2 linked regions of the Starkeya sp. ORNL1 genome follow. The protein of the gene in region 1 interacts with the protein of each later gene in a pairwise test. Links are inferred from orthologs where the notes say so. Each region holds a gene or a part of one and is shown in the gene's direction. Other genes may lie near its edges.

Region 1 (9,380 bases):
CAATAGCCGGCGAGCGCGGCGCGCGCGCCTTCATTGCCGCCATGAGCGAGGCCTGAGGCCAGCACCGCCGCATTCATGGCGCCGGCGCTGGTGCCGGATATCCCCTCGATCTCGATGCGGCCGTCTTCCAGCAGCCGGTCGAGCACGCCCCAGGTGAAGGCGCCATGTGCGCCGCCACCCTGGAGCGCCAGATTGAGCGGCTTCAGCTTGGGCGAGACCGGCGCCGGGGCCTTGGTCTTGACTGCTTCTTCGCCGACCGGGCCGTGGACCGAGATGGCGCTGGCGACGGTCTCGACCTTGGACTCAGCGGCGGCCTGCTCCACCGCCGCAGGCTTGCTCGCGGCGGACTTTTTCGGAGCCGGCGGCTTGGCCGCTGGAGCCTTGGGCGCCATCGTCTCGTCGACAATCGTCTTGGCCGCGGTCGTCTTGGACAAGGTCGTGTTGGTCCCGGTCGTCTTGGCCGCGATCGTCTTGGCCCCGGTCGCCTTGGGCGCAGCCCTCTTGGCCGCAGCCACCTTGGCGGCGGGTTCCGGCGCCACCGGTTGCTGCGCGGCCGCCTTCTCGACCGCCGGCTTGCTGGCGGCGGCCCGGGCCGTAATGCGGCGTCCCCGCACCACCGGCCGTCCCCGCTTCGGCTTCCCGGTCTCCGCCATTATTCAGCGACCCAGCCGCCGTCGATCTGCTGCATCGAGCCGGTGATCGACCGTGCCGCGTCCGACGCGAGGAACACGGCAAGCGCCGCGACTTCCTCTACCGTGATGAACTCCTTGGTCGGCTGCGCCGCCAGGATCACGTCGTGCTTCACCTGCTCCTCGGTCATGCCGCGGGCCTTGGCGGTGTCGGGAATCTGCTTCTCCACCAGCGGCGTCCACACATAGCCGGGGCAGATGGCGTTGCAGGTGATGCCGAAGGTGGCGGTCTCCAGCGCCACCGTCTTGGTGAGCCCGGCGATGCCGTGCTTGGCCGCGACATAGGCGGATTTGAACGGCGAGGCGACAAGGGCGTGCGCCGAGGCGGTGTTGATGATGCGCCCCCATTTGCGCGCCTTCATGCCGGGCACGGCGGCGCGGGTGGCATGGAAGGCGGCCGAGAGGTTGAGCGCGATGATGAGGTCCCATTTGTCGGCCGGGAATTCTTCGATCGGCGCGACATGCTGCACGCCGGCATTGTTCACCAGCACGTCGACCGAGCCGAACGTGTCCTCGGCGAACTTGATGAGCGCCGCACACTCGGAGCCCTTGGTCAGGTCGGCCGCGTTATAGGCCACCTTCACGCCATGCTCGGCCTCGATGCCGGCACGCAGCTTCTCGATCTCGCCGGCATCGCCGAAACCGTTGAGCACGATGTTGCACCCTTCCCCCGCAAGCCCCTTGGCGATGGCGAGGCCGATGCCGCTGGTCGATCCGGTGACGACGGCGGTCTTTCCCTTCAGCATGCGCTTCTCCTCGAGGTGGAACGGTGGGCAACGGGACGTGAGGTAGAGAACGTTGCGGACGCCGGCGGGCCTGCCCATATCGGCGCTGCGACGTGGAATGTCGCGACGCAATACGGTATCACGCTCTCGTCCGCTGCAAAGATGCCGGCAAGGAAAGAACCGGGTCATAAGCCGGTCAAGGTTTCCTGATCCATATGGCTCGACTACGATGATGCCATGACGCCATTAGACACCGCACGTCCGGAGACGATCGGGCACGACCACGATCACGGCGCTTGCGTCAGCGACGCGCTGGCGCGGGCCGAGGCGTGCTGCGATGTCCGCGGCGTACGGCTCACTCCGCTGCGCCGCCGGGTGCTGGAGACGCTGGCCGACAGCCATGTGCCGCTCGGCGCCTATGAGCTGGTGGACCGGCTCGGCAGCTCCGGCGAGAAGCCGCCGCCGATGTCGGTCTATCGCGCGCTGGATTTCCTGGTGGCGGAGGGCCTCGCCCACCGCATCGAGAGCCGCAACGCCTATCTCGCCTGCGGGCGCGCGCATGGCAGCGAGGACGTCATCGTCTTCCTGATCTGCGAGCGCTGCGGCCAGGCTGCCGAGGTCGCCTCGCACGCGGTCGGCCGCGACCTCGCCTGGGCGACCCGCGCCGCCGGCTTCACGCCGCGCACCCCGGTGATCGAGATCGCCGGCACCTGTTCACGGTGCCAGGCCGGTGCCGTTACTGATCCTTCGCGCGGTGCCGGTTGACCGCGCGCCTCGCCACGCCTACTCCGTCCGCGCCTCATTGTGAGATGTCCGTATGAACGCTGTCGTCGCCCCCGAGCTTGAAGCCGCCGGACCAGCGGACCGGCGCCGGACCGTGCCGGTGATGGTCGGCAACATTGCGGTCGGCGGCGGCGCCCCGGTCGTGGTGCAGTCCATGACCAACACCGACACCGCCGATGTCGAGGCCACGGTGCGCCAGACCGCGGCGCTCGCCCGCGCCGGTTCGGAACTGGTGCGGCTGACGGTCGACCGCACCGAATCTGCCGCGGCGATCCCGCATATCAAGGAGAAGCTGCTGAAGATGGGGCTCGATGTCCCGATCGTCGGCGACTTCCACTATAATGGCCATATCCTGCTGGCCGAGCATCCGGACTGCGCCGCCGCGCTCGACAAATACCGCATCAATCCCGGCAATGTCGGCTTCGGCGAGAAGCGCGACCGGCACTTCACCACCATCGTCGAGCTGGCGCTGAAGCACGACAAGCCGGTGCGCATCGGCGCGAACTGGGGTTCGCTCGACGACGACATGCTCACCCGGCTGATGGACGAGAACGCCGCGCTGCCGCGTCCGGCGGACGCCCGCGCCGTCACCCGCGAGGCGCTGATCCGCTCGGCGCTGCTCTCCGCGGCGCTGGCCGAGGAGATCGGCATGGCACGGGAGAGGATCATCCTCTCCGCCAAGGTGTCGGCGGTACAGGACCTGATCACCGTCTATTCCGAGTTGGCCCGCCGCGCCGACTATGCGTTGCATCTCGGCCTGACCGAAGCCGGCATGGGCTCGAAGGGCATCGTCGCCTCCACCGCGGCGATGGGCGTGCTGCTGCAGCAGGGCATCGGCGACACCATCCGCGTCTCGCTGACCCCGGAGCCCGGCGGCGACCGCACCCGCGAGGTGACGGTGGCGCAGGAGATGCTGCAGACCATGGGCCTGCGCACCTTCGTGCCGCTGGTCGCCGCCTGCCCCGGCTGCGGCCGCACCACCTCCACCACCTTCCAGGAACTGGCCTTCGAGGTGCAGGACTTCATCCGCACCAGCATGCCGGAATGGAAGCGGCATTATCCCGGCGTCGAGGCTTTGAACGTCGCGGTGATGGGCTGCATCGTCAACGGCCCCGGCGAGAGCAAGCATGCCGATATCGGCATCTCGCTGCCCGGCACCGGCGAGTTCCCGACCGCGCCGGTCTATATCGACGGCAAGAAGGCGATGACGCTGCGCGGCCCGACGCTGCGCGAGGATTTCAAGAAGATCGTCACGGACTATGTCGCACGCCGCTACGGCGTGGTGCGGGCCGGGGCGGCGGAGTAGGCAAGCCCCTTCTGCTTCATCATCCTTCGAGGCCCGGCTTTGCCGGGCACCTCAGGATGACGTTGCTGTTAACGGAACCACGTCATCGTGAGGTGCGAGCCTGCTCGGGTCTTGTCCTTGGCAAGCCAAAAGAAAGAATCCCGAGCCTCGAAGGATGCCCACGCAGTGCAGCGCTGACTACCTGCCCCCTTGCCCCACCGTTGCCTCCCCACCACTTTCAGCGTAAAAGCGCGCCCTCCCGCGCCTGTGCAGGGCCGGGCGTCTGTCTGATCCGGAGAATATGATGGGCTACAAGGTCGCCGTCGTCGGCGCCACTGGCAATGTGGGCCGCGAAATGCTCGACATCCTCGCCGAACGGGGCTTCCCCGCGGACGAGGTCATTGCTCTCGCCTCGCGCCGCTCGGTCGGCACCGAGGTCTCTTTCGGTGACAAGACGCTCAAAGTCAAAGCCCTGGAAAACTACGACTTCTCCGACACCGACATCTGCCTGATGTCGGCCGGCGGCGATGTGTCGAAGCAGTGGTCGCCGAAGATCGGCGCCCAGGGCTGCGTGGTGATCGATAATTCCTCGGCCTTCCGCTACGATTCCGACGTTCCGCTGGTCGTGCCGGAAGTGAATGCCGACGCGGTGAAGGGCTTCACCAAGAAGAACATCATTGCCAACCCGAACTGCTCGACCGCGCAGCTCGTCGTCGCGCTGAAGCCGCTGCACGATCTGGCGACCATCAAGCGTGTCGTGGTCTCGACCTACCAGTCCGTCTCCGGCGCCGGCAAGGACGCCATGGACGAACTGTTCACCCAGACCCGCGCCGTGTTCGTCTCGGACCCGGTGGAGGCCAAGAAGTTCCCGAAGCGCATCGCCTTCAACGTCATCCCCCACATCGACGTCTTCATGGAAGACGGCTTCACCAAGGAAGAGTGGAAGATGATGGCGGAGACCAAGAAGATCCTCGATACGAAGATCAAGCTCACGGCCACTTGCGTGCGCGTGCCGGTCTTCGTCGCGCATTCCGAAGCGGTGAACGTCGAGTTCGAGAAGCCGATCACGGTGGAAGAGGCGACCTCGGCGCTGCGCAATGCGCCGGGTATCCTGGTGGTCGATAAGCGCGAGCCCGGCGGCTACATCACGCCGTACGAGGCGGCGGGCGAAGACGCCACCTACATTTCGCGCATCCGCGAGGATGCGACGGTGGAGAACGGCCTCGCCTTCTGGTGCGTGTCGGACAATCTGCGCAAGGGCGCGGCGCTGAACGCGGTGCAGATCGCCGAATGCCTCGTCAACCGCAAGCTGCTGGCGCCGAAGCAGAAGGCGGCGTGAGTAGAACGCTCCGCCTCGAAGGACAAAGACGGTGAAAGCCGGGGCAACAGCCTCGGCTTTTTCTTTGGTGACAACGCCAAACGGGCGACGTCATCCTGAGGTGCCGCCCGTGGGCGGCCTGGAAGGATGCTGAAGCAGAGCGACGGCCATCGCCGATGAGCATCCTTCGAGGCTCGCTTCGCTCGCACCTCAGGATGACGTGGTCCCGACACCCTTCCGGACACGATCATCCGAACGACAAGAAACTGCTCTAGAGAGCGCTCCCATAGGTCAACCATGGCCCGGACACGAGGAACGTGCGTGATCGTCTTCCCCAACTTCCCCTCCCGAAACGGTGAACGCACCATCACCTTTCCGCCGCACTCGGGCCGCACCACGACGCGGGATGTATCTTGGCAGGATGAATCGGGGGAGATGCCGTGCTGAATCGCGTCGCCACACTCGCCTGCGCGCTCACGCTCAGTGCCGGCCCGGCGCTCGCCCACCCTCATGTCTGGGTGGATGTGCGCTCGCAGCTCGAATATGGCCCGGACGGCGCCTTGACCGGCGTGCGCCATGTCTGGACCTTCGATGAGGGCTTCTCCGCCTTCGCGCTGCAGGGCCTGACCGAGGGCGAAGGCGGCAAGCCGAGCGACACGGTGCTCAAGGAGCTTGCCCAGACCAACATCGATTCCATGAAGGAATTCGACTATTTCACCTTCGCCCAGCGCGGCAAGGAGAAGCTCGCCTTCGCCACGCCTCGGGACTACGGCCTGACCTATGACGGCACCGCGCTGACGCTGCATTTCATCTTGCCGCTGGCCAAGCCGATCGCCAGCGCCGGCACCACCACGCTCGACGTCTATGACCCGACCTATTTCGTCGCCTTCGCGCTGGCCGACGAGAACCCGGTGAAGCTGGAGGCGGCGCCGAAGGGCTGCACGCTCGGCCTCCACCGCCCGGACCCGGCGGTCGGCGGCTCGACGCAGACGCTTTCCGAGAGCTTCTTCAACGCCTTGACCACGTCGAGCCAATTCGGATCGCAATTCGCCAACCGCGCCACGGTGACTTGCCCGTGAGCCCCATCACCCGGCGTGCCCTCGGCTGCGCTTGTGTCGCAGCGCTTGCGCTCATCGCCGGCGCGGCGGCGGCCCATGCGGCCGGCCCGTTCGGCGTCGGCCCGAGCGCTGCGGAGCCGCAGCAGATCGGCGGAATCACCGGCTATATCCTCGGCAAGCAGGCGGAATTCTACCGGCTGCTGACCGGCGCGGTGCGCGCCGCCAAGGCCGACGGCAGCGCCTTCGGCACGCTTGGCGCCATCTCGTTCGCCTATGGGGTGTTCCACGCCGCCGGCCCCGGCCACGGCAAGGCGGTGATCTCCTCCTATCTGCTGGCCAATGAGGCGACGCTCAAGCGCGGCGCCGGCCTCGCCTTCGCCAGCGCGCTCGCCCAGGCGCTCGCCGCCATCCTCATCGCCGGCATCTTCGCCGTGGTGCTCGGCGCCACTGCGCTCGCAACCCAGCGCGCGGTCTCCCTGATCGAGATCGCCGCCTATGGGCTGATCGTCGTGATGGGCGTGCGCCTGGCTTATGTGAAGGGCCGCGCCCTCCTCGCCGCCTGGCGCGGCACCCCGGCACATCTCCACGGGCCAGACTGCGATTGCGGCGATGCCCATGCCCATATGCCGGCGCCGGAGGACCTGCCGAAGGAAGACGGCTGGCGCGCCTGGTGGAGCGCGGTGCTCTCGGTGGGCCTGCGCCCCTGCTCCGGCGCCATCTTCGTGCTGGTGTTCGCCCTCGCCCAGGGCATCTTCTGGGTCGGCGCTGCCTCCACGCTGCTGATGGGGTTCGGCACGGCGCTGACGGTCACCGCCATCGCCGCCATCGCGGTGTTCGGCAAGCGCATCGCGGTGCGGCTTGCCGCCAACCGGCAAGGCAATGGCGGCGCTGTCCTGCTGCGCGGCGTCGAATTCGCGGCGAGCCTCGCGCTCATCGCCTTCGGCCTTGCCCTCCTCACCGGCTACATGGCGAGCGAGCGTCTCGCGCTCGGCTGACGCAACACGCCTGTGACTTGCACGCACATGACTTGACGTCCGCTCCCACGCGTCCACTATTCGCTCATACGAGGTGCCGGCGAACGGCACCCGCAGAGGAAACGCCAACGGACCACGGCCGGGCTGATGCCCACGCCGCGAATCGGGAGGAAGAGGCAGGCGACGGCGTCGCTGGCCGTGACAGGCCGAAACCATCAGCAGCGCCCCACCCCGCATCACTGTTCCGTTCACGGCAAGGCCGCCGGTCGACATCGAGAGGTGGACCGCATGATGTCTTTCGCCGCCGGCCCCGCGCCCATGGCTGCCTTTGGCGGCGTTGGCCTCGCCCCGGATATTCCGGGCGGCCATCACACCGGCCAGCATTATTTCGACGGCAACGAGACGCGCCCGGCGGCTGATCGCGAGCAGGAGCTGATGGCGCGCCTGCCGAACCTGGTGCGCAGCGCCAAGGTGGCGAAGGGCTGGGCCTGGATGCTCTCCAGCTTCGAGAGCCGGGCGATCTTCTCCCGCGAGGCGCTGGCGAAGCTCCCGGTGTTGCGCCGGCGCGACCTCGCCTTGATGCAGGCCGGCAAGCCGCCCTTTGGCGGGCTGGTGCCGGAGCCGGTCTCGGCCTTCAAGCGCATCTTCGCGGCAGCCGGCACCTATGATCCGGAAGGCGCCGGTTACGACACCTGGCGTGCGGCACGCGCGCTGTTCGCCGCCGGCATCCGCAAGGGCGACCTCGTGGTCAATTGCCTCTCCTACCACCTCGCGCCCTCGGGCTTCATCGTCGATTCCGGCTGCCGGGCGCTGGGCTGCCCGGTGATCCCGGCCGGTCCCGCCGAATTCCAGGAAGAGCTCGATGCGCGAGTCGAGATCATCGCCCATCTGGAGCCGGTCGCCTATGCCGGCACGGCCGAGCTCGCGGTGCGCCTGATCGAGCGCGCGGAAGCGGCCGGGCGGCCGCTTTCCTCGCTGCGCGTCGCCTTCGTGCCGGAGGGCGAGACCGAGCCGGCGGCACGCGGCGCGCTCAATGCGCGCGGCATCGCGGTGTTCGAGGCGATGACCACGCCGGAACTCGGCGTCATCGCCTTCGAGACCGAGGCGCATGACGGCTTCGTGCTGAATGAGGGGCTGGTCGCCGAGATCGTACGCCCCGGCACCGGCACGCCGGCGACGCCCTTCGAGCAAGGCGAACTGGTCGTCACCTCCTTCGACCCGCACCACCCGCTGATCCGCCTCGCCACCGGCCAGCTCACCACCGAGCGACCCGGTATCTCGTCGTGCGGACGCACCAATCTGCGGCTCTCGGGCTGGCAGGGTGCAGCGACGCCGCGCGGGTGAGGAAGGCCAAGTGCCTTCCCACTTCCCTCTCCCCCACAGAACTCGGCTGTTACCGAGTTCTGCATTCCAGAAGATCAAAGTCGGATACATCCGACTTTGACGGGAGAGGTGGCCCGCGTAGCGGGTCGGTGAAGGGCGACGCGGCTGCCGAGTTCCGAGCCCCCTCACCCCAACCCTCTCCCCCTCGGGGAGAGGGAGAAGGTCTCAGTCCTTCATATAGTCGTGCACCACGGTGCCGAGGCCGAGGGTGAGGTCCGCCTTGCAATGCAGGGCGGAGACCACTTCGAGCACCGGCAGCTTGGCGACGTCGGCGATGGCGTGCGGGAACAGGCCGAGCGCGGCCGGGCCGGTCCAGGCCTCCTTCAGCGTGACCTCCTCCAGATAGTATTCGACCAGTTCGCAGATCCGCGTCGTGCCATCGACATGCGGAATGATCTTGACGAGATAGCTCGGGGTGAGCATCGACTTCAGCACCGCGTCATGGTCGGCCTTGCGGTGCTTGTAGCCCATGGTGCCGGAGGCGCAGAGCACGCTGCCATAATAGAGGCTCGCCACCAGCACGTCGCTCTCCACCGCGATCTTGGGCTTGGCCAGCTTCTTCGGAAAGCCCCAGATCTCGCGGCCGCCGGCGATCGGCGCGTCGTCGTCGAGATACATGGAATGCACATAGCCGCCGGCCTTGCCGTTGAAGGTGACGGGGATCACCTGCCCGGTCTCGGTATAGTCACCGAAGCCGGTCGAATCCGGCATGCGGATGAACTCGTACTTCACCAGCGGCTCGGTGATCTTGAGCGGCTCGGGCACCACCTTCTCCAGCGCCGCCGGATCGGTGCGGTAGGTGATGATGAAATATTCGCGGTCGAAGAAGCGATAGGGTCCCGGCGGATAGGAAGGGCTGGTCAGCGGCATGGAAGTCGCCGTCTTGCGCACGTCTTCGATCTTCATGGGGATATCCTCGATGCGGGCGGTGCCAGATTAGGCAGGTTTTCCGCATTGCAACAGACCCCAGCATTCGCGACCGCACGATGACGGGACCTGGAAACGAAAATGCCCGGCGCAAGGCCGGGCATTCGATGTGTGGAACCGAGCGATGCTTTACCGGGCTCAGAACTTGTAGACGAGGCCGCCCTTCACCGCATTGTACTCGGTCTCGTCGGCGAACTGGCCTTCATAGCTGATGTTCAGCGACAGGCCGGTGCTGATG
Region 2 (9,290 bases), 1.8 Mb from region 1 along the record:
ATTGCCGACGCGGTCACGCAGCCGGACGATGTCGGCAACCAGCGCGCCGCATTCGGCGCGGATCAGGTCCGCCTGTTCGCGCATCCGCGCATCCTTGACGATGGCCTGCACCACCTGGATCGCCAGCATCAGCAGCGAGGGCGAGACCAGTATGACCCGAGCGCGGAAGGCGCGCTGGATCACGTCGTCGAAATGCTCATGGAGTTCGCCGTAGACCGACTCCGACGGCACGAACATCAGTGCCACGTCCTGGGTGTCGCCGGCCACTACATAGCGCTCGGCAATGTCGCCGATGTGCCGGGCGACATCCTGCTTCACGCGGGTCTCCGCCTGCTTGCGGGCCTCCCCGCTCGCGGCCTCGCGATAGGCGGTCACCGCTTCCAGCGGGAATTTGGAATCGACCAGCAGCGGGCGCCGGTCGCCCGGCAGGAAGATGGCGCAGTCCGCCCGCCGCCCGTTCGGCAGCGTGTGCTGGAAGGCGAAGCTGTCGCGCGGCAGCCCGTCGGCGACGATGGCCTGCAGCCGCCCCTCGCCGAAAGCGCCGCGCGCCTGCTTGTTGGCGAGCGTCTCGCGCAGCGAGATCACCTGGTCGGACAATTCGCCGAGGCTCGCGCGCGCCTGGTCGACCAGGGCAAGGCGCTCATTGAGCTTGACGAGGTTCTCATGCGTCGCCTCGCTGGCACGGGCAATGCTCTCGCCGACACGGTGCGAGGAGGCGTCGAGCCGCTCGGCCACCGCGCGGGCGAGGTCGCTCTGGCGCTGGGACAGCACCTCCGCCATGGTCTGCACCCGGCCCGAGGTCTCCGCCTGTATCCGCGCGAGCTGGAGCAGGCGTTCCTCCAGCCCATGCGCGCGCTCGGCCTGCGCGTGGGCCTCCTCGGCGCGATCGCGCGCGCTGCGCGACACCGAGACCAGCACGCCGATCAGCAGCAGAAATGCGAACGCCGCCGCGCCGATGACGAGCTCAGCGAGCGTGATCGCATAGGCGCCGAGCGTGAACACGATCTGTCCCATGGGACCCCTTCTAGCGCGATTCGAATACCGGCGCGAACGAAAAGGGAACATGCGCCGGTATACTCCGTTGACCGGCGCGATCTCCTCGCTTATTTCGCTGTCATGTCTGTCCGTCCGCTCGTCATCATTCCAGATTCGCGTCTGCGTCTCGTCTCCGATCCCATTGTCCGGGTCGATGCGAAGGTGCGCGCGCTGGTCAGCGACATGTTCGAGACCATGTACGACGCCCCCGGCATCGGGCTGGCGGCAATCCAGATCGGCGTGCCGGAGCGTGTCGTCACCATCGACACCGCGCGCGAGGACGAGGAGAAGTCCCCGCTGGCGCTGATCAACCCGGAGATCGTCACCGCCTCCGAGGAGTTGTCGGTCTATCAGGAAGGCTGCCTCTCGATCCCCGAATATTATGAGGATGTCGAGCGGCCGGCGCGCGTCACCGTGCGCTTCATGGACCTGAACGGCGAGATCCGGGAGATCGAGGCCGACGGCCTGCTCGCCACCTGCGTCCAGCACGAGATCGATCACCTGAACGGCGTGCTGTTCATCGACCACATCTCCAAGCTCAAGCGCGACCGCGTGGTGAAGAGATTCACCAAGGTGGCGAAGGAGAAGGAGCGCGAGGGCGGGGCCTGAGCTCCTACCCCCGCCGCGGGATCCGCCATGCGCATCGTCTTCATGGGAACGCCGGACTTCGCGGTGCCGACGCTGGCCGAGATCGTCGGCCGCGGCCACGAGGTGGTCGCCGTCTATACGCGAGCACCGGCGGCCGGCGGGCGGCGCGGGCTCGATCTGGTGCCCTCGCCGGTGCACCGCACCGCCGAGCGCCTCGGTATCCCGGTGCTGCACCCGAAGACGCTGCGCACGGAGGAGGCTGCCGAGACCTTCCGCGCCCATGAGGCTGACCTCGCTGTGGTGGTCGCCTATGGCATGATCCTTCCGCGCGCCATTCTCGACGCACCGCGACTCGGCTGCGTGAACCTTCATGCTTCACTCTTGCCGCGCTGGCGCGGTGCTGCGCCGATCCAGCGCGCCATCATGGCCGGCGATGCCGAGACCGGTGTCGCGGTCATGCGGATGGAGGAGGGGCTCGATACCGGGCCGGTCGGCCTCGTCGAGCGTGTCACCATCGCCCCCGACATGACGGCCGGCGAGCTGCACGACCGGCTGATGCTGGTCGGTGCCGACCTGATGGGCCGGGCGCTGGCAGCGCTGGAGCGCGAGGCGCTCGGCTTCACGCCGCAGCCGACCGATGGCGTGACCTATGCCGCCAAGATCGACAAGGCCGAGAGCCGCATCGACTGGTCCCGCCCGGCGCAGGCTGCGCACGACCATATTCGCGGCCTGTCGCCCTTCCCCGGTGCCTGGTTCGAGCTGGACGGCGCGCGGGTGAAGGTGCTGCGCTCGACGCTCGCCCCCGGCCACGGGGCGCCGGGCGAGCTGCTCGACGACGCGCTCGCCATCGCTTGCGGCGCGGGGGCGGTACGCCTCGTCGAGGTGCAGAAGGCCGGCAGCCGGGCCATGCCGGCGGCCGAATTCCTGCGCGGAACGCCGCTCGCCAAGGGTACCCGGCTCGGCTGAGATCGCGAATTCCTCGAGACCGCCTTGCTCTAGCCCCCTCCAGCCTCGCTCCGACCCACCCCTGACCATACGGGAACCATGCCGGCTCCATGGCGTTGACGCGCCGGGGTCAGCCCCGCCTGACGACGGTACGCATGAGAGAGGGATGCCATGTTCAAGATCATCGCCGTATCCGCCTTGGCGCTCAGCGCCGCGGCCTGCACCACGACTGAGCGCTATGCCGGTACCGGCGCGCTCATAGGCGGCGGCACTGGCGCCATCATCGGCGGAGCGACGGGTGGTGGCACGGGAGCTGCGGTCGGCGCCGCGGTCGGTGCTGGCACAGGCGCCCTCGTCGGCGCGGCGGTCTCGCCCGGCGACTGCTGGACCCGCGACCGCTGGGGCAATCGCATCCGCGTCCGCTGCTGACGACACGATCCATTGCGAAAGAGCGGGCCCGGCAGGGCCCGCTTTTTTGTGCAGCGCTTGCGCGCGACCGGCACGACAGCTAGTCCTCGCCGCATGACAGCGCTCAATGGCCGGTCGGCCCACATCTATAAAATCTGTTCGCGCACGCTCTGGAATGCCGCGGAAGCCGCCGGCCGTTTCGAGGGGGCGCCGGTCGATCTCGCCGACGGCTATATCCATTTCTCGACGGCGATGCAGGTCGCCGAGACGGCTGCCAAGCATTTCAAGGGACAGGGCGACCTCGTCCTGGTCGCCATCGATCCCGCCGTGCTCGATCCGACGGCCTTGCGGTGGGAACCCTCGCGTGGTGGGCATCTGTTCCCGCACCTTTACGCCGCCCTGCCGCTGGCGGCGGTGGCCTGGGTGCAACCGCTTCCCCTCGATGCCGACGGCGCCCACCGCTTCCCGGAACTCGCATGAGCTCCCTGCTCGATCTCGCCCTTCCCTTCGCGCGGCTGCTCGATCCGGAAACGGCGCACGGCCTCTCCATTCGCGCGCTCGCCTGCCTCCCGCCGCGCGTCGCGCCGGCGGATGACAAGCGGCTCGCGGTCGAGGCGTTCGGCCTGCGCTTCCCCAATCCGGTCGGGCTCGCCGCCGGCTTCGACAAGGAGGCCGAGGTGCCGGATGCCGGCCTTGGTGCCGGCTTCGGCTTCGTCGAGGTCGGCACGATTACGCCACGCCCGCAGCCGGGCAATCCGCGCCCGCGCAATTTCCGTCTGGTCGAGGATCGCGCCGTCATCAACCGCTACGGCTTCAACAGCGGCGGCCATGGTCCCGCCCGGGCGCGCCTCACCGCGCGCAAGGGCCGTCCGGGGATCGTCGGCGTCAATGTCGGTGCCAACAAGGACGCCGCCGACCGCGCCGCCGACTATGCCGCCGGCATCACCGCCTTTGCCGGCGTCGCCTCCTATTTCACCGCGAACGTTTCTTCGCCCAATACGCCCGGCCTGCGCGACCTCCAGGAGGAGCGCGCGCTCGACGACCTGCTTGCGCGCGCCCTGGAGGCGAGAGACCGCGCGGCCCCCGGCGTGCCGGTGCTCTTGAAGATCGCACCGGACCTTGCGCTGCCGCATCTCGATGCGGTGGTGGGCGTGGCGCGCCGACGCGGCGTCGAGGGCATGATCGTCTCCAACACCACCATCGCGCGCCCGGCGAGCCTGCGCTCGCCGCACCGCGGCGAGGCCGGCGGCCTGTCGGGCCGGCCGCTGTTCGCGCTGTCGACGCGGATGCTGGCGGAGACCTATGTGCGGGTGGAAGGCGCCTTTCCGCTGGTTGGTGCCGGCGGCATCGACAGCCCCGAGACGGCCTTCGCCAAGATCGAGGCGGGGGCCAGCCTGATCCAGCTCTATTCCAGCCTGGTCTATGAGGGGCTCGGCCTGGTGCCGCGGATCAAGGACGGTCTGCGGCGCCGGCTGGCGCGAGAGGGCGTGGCCTTGAAGGACGTGGTCGGCCGCGCCGCCCCGCGCCTCGTCGCCGAGCCGTTCCCGGCTTGAGGTAACTCCTCTCCCCGCGGGGGAGAGCGAAGTGAGAACCCTCCGCTACCCGAACGTCCTTCGCACCAAAGCCGGCATGCGCCAGGCCTGGAACAGGCCGCGTCCGGCCATGAAGGACAGATAGGCGCACCACAGCCCGGTATTGCCGAAGCTAAGCGTCGCCGCCCATACCACGAAGAATAGCGTGACGGCCGGCAGCATCAGGTTGCGCATGTCGCGCGACCAGGTGGCGCCGGAATAGATGCCGTCATAGGAGAAGGCGGCGACGCCGAGGATCGGCGTCAGCGCCGCCATAGGCAGGAAGGCGCGCGCCACCTCGCGCACCTGTTCATTGGCGGCGAGCAGGTCGATCACCGCGCCGCCGCCCAGCACCAGCAAGAGGCTCGCCGGCACCGCGAAGCCGAAGCCCCACATCAGCACCATGCGTACCGCGCGCATGAAGCCGGGCCGGTCGCGCGCCCCGACGCTCTGGCCGCAAATCTGTTCGGCAGCGGTCGAGAAGCCGTCGAGAAAGAAGGCGGTGACCATGACGATGTTGTAGAGCACGGCGTTCGCCGCCAGCGTCACATCGTCATGGCGGGCGCCCTGTGCGGCGAAGAACAGCAGCACCAGCATCAGCAGGCCGGTGCGCACCATGATGTCGCTGTTCACCGCCACCGTCTCGATCACGCGGCTGCGGTCGAGCACGATCGGCATCGGCACGCGCCAGCCGCGGCCGAGCAGGCGGCGGGCGGCGGTGAGGCCGGCAACGGTGCCGATCACTTCCGCCAGCAGGTTCGCCAGCGCGGCGCCGGCGACGCCGAAATCCCAATGCAGCACGAGCAGCAAGGTGAGGCCGCCATTGGCAATGGCGATCAGGATTTGCAGGCCGAGCCCGATATCGGTGCGGGCGACGCCGACGAGCCAGCCGAGCACGGAAAAATTGGCGATGGCGAAGGGGGCAGAGAGGATGCGGATGGAGAAATAGACGCCTGCCGCCGCGGTCACTGCGGCGCTGGTGCCCATCAGCGTGAAGGCGAGGTGCGCCACCGGAACATGGACGGCGACCAGCACAAGGCCGATGGCGAAGGAGATCAGCACGGCGCGGATCAGCGCGGCGCGCACCTCGGTCGGATCGTTGCGGCCGAGCGCCTGCGCGGTCAATCCGGCGGTGCCCATGCGCAGCGAGCCGAACACCCAGAACAGGAAATCGAACAGCAGCGCGCCGACCGCCACCGCGCCGAGCAGCACGGCGTCGCCGAGCCGGCCTATGGCGCCGGTGGCGACGAGGCCGAGCAGCGGCGTCGTCATCTGCGCCAGCGTCGCCGGCAGCGCGATGGCGAGGAAGCGCCGGTGGGTGACGGTCGCGCCGTCAGCGCCGATCGCGATGCTCATGGGAGACTCGTGGCGTGTGCCTGGCGGGCCTGGAGCATGTTCCGCAAAAGTTGAATGACTTTTGCGATCAGAACATGCTCCAGCGTATTGAATCTAGAGCACTTTCTTATTGTTCGGATGGTTCCATCCGAACGGAAAGGGCTTTAGTGCCCGCTGCGCGCCACCCGCATGATCAGCCAGAGCGGAATGACGATCACCGCGCCGAGCAGGAAATAGCGCCACAGCCGCTCGAACGCCTCGAAGCTGAAATTGAACAGATTGCGCACCAGCCGCTCGATGCTCTGCAGGATATTGAGCGGATCGAGGCCGAGCGCGCTCAATATCACGCCCACCACCACCGACAGCAGGATCAGGCGCACCAGCACCCAGACGGGAGAGCCGCCCATCCAGCGGGCGACCTGATTGTCGGACATCGAGCGAACTCCTGCGACCTGACTGTGTGCACTCACCTAGCACGACGCGCAGCGCGGCGGGAGACGGCGGCCGCATCGGAAGGTCTTGCAGCCTCGGAAGCCGCGCTGTCGTCGCCGAGCATGCGCTCCAGCGTCTCCAGCCGGTCGGCCTCGCCCGGCGGCTTGTCCCAGCGCAGCCGCGCAATGCGGGGAAAGCGCATGGCAAGGCCGGAACGATGGCGGGTGGAGCGCGCCAGCCCCTCGAACGCCACCTCCAGCACCAGCCCCTCGGTGGCGGTGTGGGTGACTTCCCGCACCGGGCCGAAGCGGTTGACGGTGTGGCGGCGCACGAAGCGGTCGATCTCCAGCAATTCCTCGTCGGTGAAGCCGAAATAGGCCTTGCCGACCGGCACCAGCTCGCCCTCTTCGGTCCAGACGCCGAAGGTGTAGTCGGAATAATAGGAGGAGCGCTTGCCGTGGCCGCGTTGCGCATACATCAGCACGGCATCGACGGTGTGCGGATCGCGCTTCCATTTCCACCACGGCCCCTTGGGCCGTCCCGGCAGATAGAGGCTGTCGGCACGCTTCAGCATCACCCCTTCCACCGCCTCGGCATCCGCGCCGGCACCATGCGAGGCAGGGTCGGCGCGAGCGGCCGCCAGGTCCTCCCAGCTGCCGAACGCCACCAGGGGCGAGAGGTCGAGCGGGCTTTCCAGATGCACGGCGATCAGCGCCTCCAGCCGCGCGCGGCGCGCCTCGAAGGGCAGGTTGCGCATGTCCTCGCCGGCCTCGAACAGCAAATCATAGGCGCGGATATGGGCCGGGAATTCCGCGATCAGCTTGGGCGTCACCGTCTTCCGGTTCAGCCGCTGCTGCAGCACGTTGAAGGACTGTACCCGCCCGTCGCGCAGGATCAGCAACTCGCCATCGACCGCGCCGTCAAAGGCCAGTGCCTCGGCGAGATCGGGGAAGGCGGGCGAGATGTCTTCGCCGGTGCGGCTATAGAGCCGCGCCACATGGCGCCCGGTATGGTCGGCGCCGCGCACCGCCTGCACGCGGATGCCGTCCCATTTCCACTCGCCCCGGAACGCGGCGGGATCGAGCGCGGCGAAGTCCGATTCCTCGATAGCATGGGACAACATCACCGGCCGAAACGGCGCCGGGTCCTCGGTCTCGGGGCGCGGTCCGCGGCCCTCGGCCCAGGCGAACAGTTCGGTGTAGGGCGGCTCCAGCCCGGGCCAGACCAGTTCTATCGCGTCCGGCTCCAGCTCACCCAGCGCCGCCACCGCGGTCTTGGCGAGCCGCGCCGAGACGCCGATGCGCAGGCTCCCGGTGATGAGCTTCAGCAGCGCCCAGCGTCCGGTCTCGTCGAGCCGATCGAGCAGCGCCGCGAGCACGGCCGGAAGCTCGGCCTTGCCGAGGGTGGAGAAGGCATGCACCACGGCGGAAAGTGACGGCGGCTCCGGATCGTTGCGGCCGTGCGGCGCCGGCCACATCAGCGCCACCGTCTCCGAGAGGTCGCCGACATAATCATAGGACAGCGCGAACAGCACCGGATCGGTGCGCTCGCTGATAAGCTGGCGGATCAGCCCGGCCTTGGCATTGCGGAACGACAGCGCCCCGGTGAGCGCAGCGAGCGCCCAGCCGCGCTCCGGATCCGGCACGTGGCGGAAATAATCGGTGATCAACCGCAGCTTGCCATTGCGGCGCGGCTCATAGGCGAGACGGTCGAGCAGCGCGGCGAAGCGGTTCATGCCGGCGCTCCCGGAGTCCCCTGTGGCTCCATGGCGGGCGCCGCGAGCTCACCCTCCTCCTCGCCATAGCCCACCATATGCAGCGGGCGGGCGCGCAGGCCGGCGAGCAGTGCCCAGTGCACCAGCGCGTCCTCCTGGCCGTGCGTCACCCACAGTTCCTCGCAGCCGGTGGCGAGGATCGAAGCTTGCAGGTCGTCCCAATCGGCATGGTCGGAGACGATCAGCGGCAGCTCGACGCCGTTCTGCCGGGCGCGGGCGCGGATGCGCATCCAGCCCGAGGCGAAGGAAGTGACCGGATCGGGGAATTTGCGTGACCACAGGTCGGTCAGCGAGCTTGGCGGGCAGATGGCGACGCGGCCGGCCAGCTCCGAGGGCTTGGCCTCGCGAGCCGGCAACACCTCGCCGAGATCGATGCCCTGCGCGATGTAATAGGCGGTCAGCCGCTCCATGGCGCCGTGCAGATAGATTGGCTGCGCATAACCGGCGGCGCGCAGCAGCGCGATCACCCGCTGCGCCTTGCCCAGCGCATAGGCGCCGACGAGGTGCGCCCGCTCCGGGAACAGCGCCAGTGAATCCATCAGCTTGCCGATCTCCGCCATCGGCTCGGGATGGCGGAATACCGGCAGGCCGAAGGTCGCCTCGGAGATGAAGACGGTGCACGGGATCGGCTCGAACGGCGTGCAGGTCGGGTCGGTGCCGGGCTTGTAGTCGCCGGACGCGACGATACGGCAGCCCTTGCACTCCACCGCGATCTGCGCCGAGCCGAGTATGTGCCCGGCCGGATGCAGCGTGACATCGACCCCGTCGATATGGATGGTCTCGCCATAGGCGGCGACCTGGGTTTTTCCCGCGAAATCCTGGCCATAGCGGATCGCCATGATGTCGAGCGTCTCGCGCGTCGCCAGCACCGCGCCATGGCCGGCGCGGGCGTGATCGGAATGGCCGTGGGTGATGATGGCGCGCTTCACCGGCCGGTGCGGATCGACATGAAAGTCGCCGGCCGGCGAATAAAGTCCCTCGGGCGTTGGCAGCAGCAGGTCTTCCGGGCGCATTGCGGAGAAGATATAGGGCGGCCAACGGATTGCGCGAGTTCCCAATGAGCAATGGCCCCTTGCATGTGTCTTCCGGCGATCCGGTGGTCGACCGCCGCCTCGAATGGGCGCGGGCGTTGATCGAGGAGGGCAATGCCGCGGATGCGGCGCACTTGCTGCTGGAGGTGACCGCGCGCGCCCCGGAATTCC

Evidence for each region.
Region 2: the proteins of G3545_RS25115 (region 1) and def interact in binary tests that used the Escherichia coli proteins (3 or more experiments, as listed by UniProt). The link is inferred for Starkeya sp. ORNL1 from one-to-one orthologs.

The regions. Positions count from the first base shown.
Region 1 is NZ_CP048834.1:5,326,124-5,335,503, reverse strand. The notes cover bases 2,834-5,803. They hold G3545_RS25115 (aspartate-semialdehyde dehydrogenase), read left to right. Parts: upstream 2,834-3,786; coding sequence 3,787-4,821; downstream 4,822-5,803. Other genes in these bases: G3545_RS25110 (DUF1007 family protein), read left to right, coding at 5,241-5,803; ispG (flavodoxin-dependent (E)-4-hydroxy-3-methylbut-2-enyl-diphosphate synthase), read left to right, coding at 2,834-3,503. Outside these bases: G3545_RS25135 (patatin-like phospholipase family protein), read right to left, coding at 1-653; G3545_RS25130 (3-hydroxybutyrate dehydrogenase), read right to left, coding at 653-1,435; G3545_RS25125 (transcriptional repressor), read left to right, coding at 1,652-2,179; more of ispG, read left to right, coding at 2,232-2,833; more of G3545_RS25110, read left to right, coding at 5,804-5,879; G3545_RS25105 (nickel/cobalt transporter), read left to right, coding at 5,876-6,853; G3545_RS25100 (phenylacetate--CoA ligase family protein), read left to right, coding at 7,121-8,176; G3545_RS25095 (acetoacetate decarboxylase), read right to left, coding at 8,381-9,121; G3545_RS25090 (autotransporter domain-containing protein), read right to left, coding at 9,281-9,380.
Region 2 is NZ_CP048834.1:3,494,293-3,503,582, reverse strand. Bases 1-2,880 are described here. They hold def (peptide deformylase), read left to right. Parts: upstream 1-1,116; coding sequence 1,117-1,644; downstream 1,645-2,880. Other genes in these bases: G3545_RS16645 (glycine zipper domain-containing protein), read left to right, coding at 2,740-2,880; fmt (methionyl-tRNA formyltransferase), read left to right, coding at 1,672-2,589; rmuC (DNA recombination protein RmuC), read right to left, coding at 1-1,014. In the rest of the region: more of G3545_RS16645, read left to right, coding at 2,881-2,997; G3545_RS16640 (DUF952 domain-containing protein), read left to right, coding at 3,091-3,456; G3545_RS16635 (quinone-dependent dihydroorotate dehydrogenase), read left to right, coding at 3,453-4,529; G3545_RS16630 (MATE family efflux transporter), read right to left, coding at 4,575-5,903; G3545_RS16625 (DUF6460 domain-containing protein), read right to left, coding at 6,047-6,316; G3545_RS16620 (cisplatin damage response ATP-dependent DNA ligase), read right to left, coding at 6,349-8,049; G3545_RS16615 (ligase-associated DNA damage response exonuclease), read right to left, coding at 8,046-9,101; G3545_RS16610 (methyltransferase domain-containing protein), read left to right, coding at 9,146-9,290. UniProt on the Escherichia coli protein: Removes the formyl group from the N-terminal Met of newly synthesized proteins. Requires at least a dipeptide for an efficient rate of reaction. N-terminal L-methionine is a prerequisite for activity but the enzyme has broad specificity at other positions.